2 regions of the Streptomyces sp. NPDC029466 genome follow, and region 1 is predicted to be linked to the other one. Evidence: riboswitches for the same ligand, from Rfam matches in the RefSeq annotation. Region 1 holds a riboswitch; the other holds the start of a gene.
What was found. Region 1 has a riboswitch for glycine ahead of gcvT (glycine cleavage system aminomethyltransferase GcvT). Riboswitches for the same ligand answer to the same signal wherever they lie in the genome.
Positions count from the first base shown of each region.

Region 2: linked by a shared signal. The riboswitch ahead of gcvP (aminomethyl-transferring glycine dehydrogenase) and the one ahead of gcvT (glycine cleavage system aminomethyltransferase GcvT) in region 1 are both predicted to bind glycine.

Region 1 is NZ_JBVHZH010000012.1:61,924-65,997, forward strand. Features, by position in the region: gene glyA (serine hydroxymethyltransferase) at 1-801, opposite strand, end outside; gene gcvH (glycine cleavage system protein GcvH) at 928-1,305, opposite strand; gene gcvT (glycine cleavage system aminomethyltransferase GcvT) at 1,430-2,557, opposite strand; glycine riboswitch at 2,591-2,709, opposite strand; glycine riboswitch at 2,710-2,805, opposite strand; gene ACZ4XD_RS12490 (AAA family ATPase) at 3,065-3,751, shown strand; gene ACZ4XD_RS12495 (enhanced serine sensitivity protein SseB) at 3,842-4,074, shown strand, end outside.
Region 2 is NZ_JBVHZH010000045.1:9,392-13,465, reverse strand. Features, by position in the region: gene gcvP (aminomethyl-transferring glycine dehydrogenase) at 1-2,380, opposite strand, end outside; glycine riboswitch at 2,568-2,664, opposite strand; gene ACZ4XD_RS29240 (PRC-barrel domain-containing protein) at 2,779-3,162, shown strand; gene ACZ4XD_RS29235 (DNA polymerase IV) at 3,072-4,074, opposite strand, start outside.

The DNA.
Region 1 (4,074 bases):
GATCACGTGCTCCAGGGGCCCGCCCTGCTGGCCCGGGAAGACCGCGGAGTTGATCTTCTTGGCGAGCTCCTGGGTGGAGAGGATCACACCGCCGCGGGGGCCGCCGAGGGTCTTGTGGGTGGTGGTGGTGACCACGTGGGCGTGCGGCACGGGGGAGGGGTGCAGGCCCGCCGCCACCAGACCGGCGAAGTGCGCCATGTCGACCATCAGGTAGGCGCCGACCTCGTCCGCGATCCGGCGGAAGGCGGCGAAGTCGAGCTGGCGGGGGTAGGCGGACCAGCCGGCCACGATCAGCTTGGGGCGGTGCTCCTTGGCGAGGCGCTCGACCTCCTCCATGTCGACCAGGTTGGTCTTCTCGTCGACGTGGTACGGCACCACGTTGTAGAGCTTGCCGCTGAAGTTGATCTTCATGCCGTGGGTCAGGTGCCCGCCGTGGGCGAGGTTGAGACCCAGGATGGTGTCGCCCGGCTTGATCAGCGCGAACATGGCCGCGGCGTTGGCCTGGGCGCCCGAGTGCGGCTGGACGTTGGCGGCCTCGGCACCGAAGAGCGCCTTGATGCGGTCGATGGCGATCTGCTCGACCACGTCGACGTGCTCACAGCCGCCGTAGTAGCGGCGGCCGGGGTAGCCCTCGGCGTACTTGTTGGTGAGGACGGAGCCCTGGGCCTCCATGACGGCGACCGGAGCGAAGTTCTCCGACGCGATCATTTCGAGGGTGGACTGCTGGCGGTGGAGCTCGGCGTCGACGGCGGCGGCGACGTCGGGGTCGAGCTCATGGAGGGAGCTGTTGAGAAGCGACATGAGTGTTCCTGGGGAGTCAGGGGCGCGAGGGGCCTTACCGGACGGGGTCCGGGGGAGCTTCCGCGCGGGCGGTGGCGGTCGGGGCTCCCGTCCGGGCAGGCCCGGGAGCGGGGGAGAGCCGGGGGCTCAGCTCTGGATGAAGGCGGCGTACTCGTCGGCCGAGAGCAGGTCGCCCGGCTCGCCGCTGATCTTCACCTTGAACAGCCAACCGCCCTCGAACGGGGCGGAGTTCACCAGCGAGGGGTCGTTGACGACATCCTCGTTGATCTCGGCGATCTCACCGTCGACGGGCGAGTAGAGGTCGCTGACCGACTTCGTCGACTCCAGCTCACCGCAGGTCTCGCCCGCCGCGACCGTGGAGCCGACCTCAGGGAGCTGTACGTAGACGACGTCGCCGAGCGCGTTGGCCGCGTGCTCGGTGATGCCGACCGTCGAGACGCCGTCCTCGGCGCCCGACAGCCACTCGTGCTCCTTGCTGTAGCGCAGCTGCTGGGGGTTGCTCATGGCTCGATTCTCCTGTACGCGAGGGTGTGATCGTGAAGGGGGGCACCACCCGGACGAAGTCCGGGGGAACGTCTTGCGCGGTGAGACGCGCGGGCGCGCGCCGCCGCCTGCCGTGGAGGAACGGTTACTTCTGCCGCTTGTAGAACGGCAGCGCGGTGACCTCGTACGGCTCATGGCTTCCACGGATGTCCACGCAGACACCCTCCGTGCCCGCGGTGGCGTAGGCCGCGTCGACATAGGCGATGGCGATCGGCTTGCCGAGCGTGGGGGACGGGGCCCCGGAGGTGACCTCGCCGATGACCGTGCCGTCGGCCGTGACGACCGGGTATCCGGCCCGCGGCACCCGGCGGCCCTGGGCGATCAGCCCGACCAGCTTGCGCGGCGGCCGGGTCTCGGCGCGCTCGGCGGCCTCGGCCAGGGCCTCGCGGCCCACGAAGTCCCCGCCGTTGGTGGTCTTCTCGAACTTCACGACCCGGCCCAGGCCCGCGTCGAACGGCGTCGTCGCGGTGGTCAGCTCGTGCCCGTAGAGCGGCATGCCCGCCTCCAGGCGCAGGGTGTCCCGGCAGGACAGCCCGCAGGGCACCAGACCGGCGTCCTTGCCCGCCTCGGTCAGCGCCTCCCAGAGGGCGACCGCGTCGGCCGGCCGGACGAACAGCTCGAAGCCGTCCTCACCGGTGTAGCCGGTACGGGCGATCAGCGCCTGCACCCCGGCGACCGTGCCGGGCAGCCCCGCGTAGTACTTCAGACCGTCCAGATCGGCGTCCGTCAGCTTCTTGAGGATGCCGGGGGACTCCGGGCCCTGCACCGCGAGCAGTGCGTAGGCGTCCCGGTCGTCGCGGATCGCGGCGTCGAAGCCGCCCGCCCGAGCGGTGAGCGCGTCCAGCACCACCTGGGCGTTGGAGGCGTTGGCGACGACCATGTACTCCTGGTCGGCGAGGCGGTAGACGATCAGGTCGTCGAGGATGCCGCCCTTGTCCTCGCAGATCATGGTGTAGCGGGCGCGGCCCGTCTTGACGCCGCCGATGTTGCCGACCAGCGCGTAGTCGAGCAGGTCGGCGGCCTGCGGCCCGGTGACGGTGATCTCACCCATGTGGGAGAGGTCGAAGAGTCCGGCGCGGGTACGGACGGCGACATGCTCGTCCCGCTCGCTGCTGTAGCGCAGCGGCATGTCCCAGCCGGCGAAGTCGGTCATGGTCGCGCCGAGCGCGCGATGGGTGGCATCCAGCGCGGTACGGCGGGGGGCATCAGTCATGGTTCTGGGCTCCCAGGCAGGGGTGACAAGACGTTCTCCCCATCTGTCATCGGAACCTGAGAGGTTCACCGGTATCCCGCGAACGGACCCGGTTTGCACCTTGGGTGGAGCCGCCCCCGTCAGCCGGGCAGCGGCTCGCTTTTCAGATCTGCCTCGCCCGTGCGGTATAGGGGCCTGAGAGATTCAAGGGAGGACTTGCTCCTTCGGCGCCCCGCCGTGGCGGCCGGGGACTCTCCCGCGCGGGTTCAAGCGGCCGGTATGCAGTTGGCGGTGCACAGGTGAGCTGTGATGTGCACGTGGCGGCCACATCATTGCACGGGATCGCCGGATAAAGGAGCCCCCGCCGCCGCCCCGCCCACGACGTGGGCAGATCGGACAATCACCTTGATGGGCATTACCTTTTCTTGACACTCTGCGGGTAGGGGACGGACGCGAACCGGACCAGAACGGGCGGGGAGGGCGATCACGGTGCACAGCGAAGCGGCATTCGGGGCGACTTCAGGGGTCGTGCCCCCGGACGTCGTGCCGACGGCGCCGTCCGCCGCCATGTCCCGGCCCGGCCGTGCGCGGCGGGCCGTCATCCGGCCCGGACGCCGCACCGCGGTCGTGGACCTGCGGGGCGAGCGGCGCCCGCCCGGCGCCACCGAGCTGCGGTTCCCGGCCGGCGACCTGGTGGTGGTCTCCGGCCTGCCGGGCAGCGGCAAGAGCACCCTGATGCATCGGGTCGTGCCGTCGCTGGACGGGCACGGCGCCGTCGTGCACCGCATCGATTCCCAGGACGTCCGCGAGCGCTGGGAGCACGGCAGGCTGCGCCGGCTGCCGTACGGGCTCTACCGCCCGCTGGTCCGGGCCGCCCACTATCTGACCCTGGGTCGGGCGCTGCGCTCCGGCGCCAGTGTGGTGGTGCACGACTGCGGGACGCTGGCGTGGGTGCGCCGCTGGATCGCGCGCGCGGCCCGGCGCGGCGGCCGCGGGGCGCATCTGGTGCTGCTCGATGTGGCGCCCGAGGTGGCGCTTTCCGGTCAGGAGTCACGGGGCCGCGGGGTGTCGGGGTACGCCTTCGCCCGGCACCGCGGGGCGGTGGGCCGGCTGGTCGGCGCCGCGGAATCGTCCCGGCTGCCGAAGGGCTTCCATTCCGCCGTCCTCCTCGACCGGCGGGCGGCGAGCGCGCTGGAGACCCTCGCCTTCCACTGATGCGCCCGGGCACGCCCCCGCACACCACATCGCGCGCCTTCTCGTCTAGGGTCTTTGGCCAGATGGCGCGGTTTGGAACGGGTGGGACGAATGACATTTCCGGAGCAGGGGATACCGCAGCTGGCATGGCCGGCGAACGAGCTCGAAGAGGTGCTGTCCGCGTCGGTCGGACACCCGGGCGCCGGCGGCCGGATCGTCGAGGTCCTCGGCCGTAGCCGGCTGTGGGTGCCGCTGCCCGAGGGCGGCGGCCCGGAGAGCGCGGGTCCCGGCGCCCGCGGCCTCGATCTGCCCACCGTCGAGCTCGACGGGGCGCACTACGTCCC
Region 2 (4,074 bases), on a different contig from region 1:
CGATGTAGTTGGCGCTGAGGACCGCCACCTGAGTGGCGCGCTTGAGCCCGTCGCCGCCCATCAGCCGGACGTACGCCCAGGAGATCGGCAGGATGCCCGCCGAGCCCCAGGGAGCCGCGGAGATCGGTCCCACGCCCGTCTCGGGGCCCGCGGTGGGCTGAAGCGGGTGGTTGGGCAGGTACGGCGCCAGGTGGGCGCGTACGCCGACCGGGCCGACACCGGGGCCACCGCCGCCGTGCGGGATGCAGAAGGTCTTGTGCAGGTTCAGATGCGAGACATCGCCGCCGAACTTGCCCGGCTCCGCGAGCCCGACCAGCGCGTTGAGGTTGGCGCCGTCCACGTAGACCTGACCGCCGGCCTCGTGCACCGCCGCGCAGATCTGGGTGATGTGCTCCTCGAAGACACCGTGCGTGGAGGGGTAGGTCACCATCAGGACCGCGAGCTCGTCCCGGTGCTTCTCGATCTTGGCGTGCAGATCGTCGGTGTCGACCTCGCCGTCCTCACCGGTCTTGACGACGACGACCTTCATCCCGGCCATCACGGCGCTGGCGGCGTTGGTGCCGTGCGCCGAGGACGGGATCAGGCAGACCGTACGCTGCTCGTCGCCGTTGGCGCGGTGGTAGGCACGGACGGCCAGCAGACCGGCCAGCTCGCCCTGCGAGCCGGCGTTCGGCTGGATGGAGACCTTGTCGTAGCCGGTGACCGTGGCCAGCCGCTCCTCCAGCTCCTGGATCAGCGTGAGGTAGCCCTCAGCCTGGTCGGCCGGCGCGAACGGGTGCAGCTGACCGAACGCGGGCCAGGTGACCGGCTCCATCTCGGTGGTGGCGTTCAGCTTCATCGTGCAGGAGCCGAGCGGGATCATGCCGCGGTCCAGCGCGTAGTCCTTGTCGGCGAGGGTGCGCAGGTAGCGCAGCATCGCGGTCTCGGAGCGGTACTCGTGGAAGACCGGGTGGGCGAGGTAGTCGTCGTTGCGCAGCAGCCCCTGCGGCAGCGCGTCGGCGGCGGCCGCGTCCAGCTGCTCGACGTCGCCGGACACCCCGAAGGCGCTCCAGACGCCGGCCAGCTGCGCCCGCCCGGTGGTCTCGTCACAGGCGATGCCGACCAGGTCTGCGTCGATCTGCCGGAGGTTGACACCGGCCTCGCGGGCGGCGGCGACGACCTCGGCGGCCCGGCCGGGCACCCGCGCGGTCAGCGTGTCGAAGTACGTGCCGTGCGCGATCTCCACCCCGCCGGCCCGCAGGCCCTCGGCGAGGATCGCGGCGTAGCGGTGGGTGCGGCGGGCGATGGTCCGCAGGCCCTCGGGGCCGTGGTAGACCGCGTACATGCCGGCCATGACGGCGAGCAGCACCTGCGCGGTGCAGATGTTGCTGGTGGCCTTCTCCCGGCGGATGTGCTGCTCACGGGTCTGCAGCGCCAGGCGGTAGGCCTTGTTGCCGTCGGCGTCGACGGAGACGCCCACCAGACGGCCGGGAAGGCTGCGGGCGAACTGATCACGGACGGCCATGAAGCCGGCGTGCGGTCCGCCGAAGCCCATCGGAACGCCGAAGCGCTGGGTGGTGCCGACGGCGATGTCCGCGCCGAGCTCACCGGGCGAGGTGAGCAGCGTCAGGGCGAGCAGATCGGCGGCGACGGTGACGATGGCGCCCAGCTCGTGCGCCTGCTCGATGACGGCGCGGGGGTCCCGCACCGCGCCGGAGGCACCCGGGTACTGAAGCAGCACGCCGAACACTCCGCGCTCGGCGATCTCGGCCGGAATGCCGTCGGACAGATCCGCGACCACGACCTCGACGCCGGTGGGCTCCGCACGGGTCTCGATCACGGCGATGGTCTGCGGCAGACAGTCGGCGTCGACCAGGAAGACGCCCTTCTTGACCTTGCCGACCCGGCGGGAGAGCGCCATCGCCTCGGCGGCGGCGGTGCCCTCGTCCAGGAGCGACGCACCGGAGGTGGGCAGTCCGGTCAGGTCGGCGACCATCGTCTGGAAGTTCAGCAGCGCCTCCAGGCGGCCCTGCGAGATCTCCGGCTGGTAGGGCGTGTACGCCGTGTACCAGGCCGGGTTCTCCATGACATTGCGCAGGATCACCGGCGGGGTGAACGTGCCGTAGTAGCCGAGACCGATCATGGGCGCCAGGACCTCATTGCGGTCCGCCAGGCTCTTCAGCTCCTGGAGCACCTCGGCCTCGGTACGGGCCTGCGGCAGGCCGAGCGTCTCGGCGCTCTTGATCACATCGGGTACGGCGGTGGCGGTGAGCTCGTCCAGCGACCCGAAACCGATGTGCGCGAGCATCTTCGCCTGCGCCGCGTGGTCGGGACCGATGTGCCGGCGCTCAAAGGGGGTGCCGCGTTCCAGCTCGGTCAAGGAGATGCGATTGGTGGTCATCTGCGGGGGCCTCCTGGTCGGTACGACCTACGAGGGGCACCACGGCACGGGTGCCCGGACGGCCTCCCCCTCTGTCATTCAACCTGAGAGCTTCACCGGCCCGCGGGTGGCGGCCCGGCTTTCACCGTCGGTGAGGAGGGGTCCCGGCGCTGTGCCTTCCGTGGCCCGCCCTGCTTTCCAGAGTGACCTCGTCCATGCGGTACGTGTGCCTGAGAGATTCCGGGGAGGATTTGCTCCTTCGGCGCCCTCGTCGCGAACGACAAGGACTCTCCCGCACGGGGTCTGCGGCCATTCGCCAGCCTACCAGCGTGGCTCTCGAAGGCTCCTTCGAGTGGCCGGGGCATGAAATGTGCCGTTTGGTAGTTGTCAGAGGGCAGTTGCGACCAATTGGAGGGGCCGTGCAAACCGATATCGATCCCCGAAGCCTGATCGGCCGCAAAGCGTTCGACCGTAATGGCGCGAAAATAGGGACCATCGACGAGGTCTACCTCGACGATGCGACGGGGGAACCGGAGTGGGCGGCCGTACGCACCGGACTCTTCAGCCGGGACGCGTTCGTCCCGCTGGAGCCCAGCAAAATGGTCGGTGAAGGCCTGCACATCCCTTACGACCGCAAGCTGATCAAGGACGCGCCGGACTTCGGCGTGGGCCGCCATCTCTCCCCTGAGCAGGAACTTCAGCTCTATCACCACTACCGTCTGGATATTTCCTCCCCGACCGATCCGGTGTCTCCCGGCTCCGGCGACAAGAACTTCGGCAAGATCGCCGGCTCGGACGACTGACCGTCGGCCGGCGCCCCGCCCACCAGCGGCAGGGGCTCCCCCGGCCGCAGCGCCGGGTCCTCGACAGCAAAGGTCCGCACCCTCCCCGGTGCGGACCATGGCGTTTCGAAGCGGACGGTCACTCTCCCCACCCCGCTCCCCTGCACCCAGCCCGCCCCGTACTGGTCGTGGACCACGTCCAGCCCCGGATACCAGCGCCGCGGCCGCTCCTCCTCGGCCTCGTCCGACTCCCGCTCGCCTGCGGCCTGCTCCAGCGCCGCCGCGGTCGCGGCTTCCGCCGCCTCCCGCTCCGTCGCCGCCTGGGCGAACAGATCCCCTTGTGTGAAGTCCGCCAGCCCGCTGACCCCCACACCCAGCAGCCGCACCCCGCCCGTGGTGTCCACCGTCTCCAGCAGGCGCACAGCGGCCTCCCGTATCACCGCCGGATCGTCGGTCGGCCCCCGGAGCGTCTCGGAACGGGTCAGCGTCGAGAAGTCGTAGTTGCGCACCTTGATGACCACCGTGCGCCCGGAGCGCCCGGCCGCCCGCAGCCGTTGTACGCACCGGTCCGCCAGCCGCAGCACCTCGTTCCGCACCCGCATCCGGTCGGTGAGGTCGACCTCGAAGGTGTCCTCGACGGAGATGGACTTCGCGTCCCGCTCCGCCACCACGGGCCGGTCGTCCTGCCCCAGCGCCATCGCGTACAGCCCCGCGCCGTGTGCCCTGCCCAGCAGTCGCACCAGCTCGGCCTCACCGGCCTCCGCGGTCTCCGCGACGGTGTGGATCCCGGCCCGGCGCAGCGTCTCGGCCGTCGCGGGGCCCACCCCGGGCAGCGTCCGCACCGTCATCGGGCCCAGCAGCTCCCGTTCGGTGCCCGGCTCGATCACCACCAGCCCGTTCGGCTTGGCCGCCTCGGACGCGATCTTCGCCAGC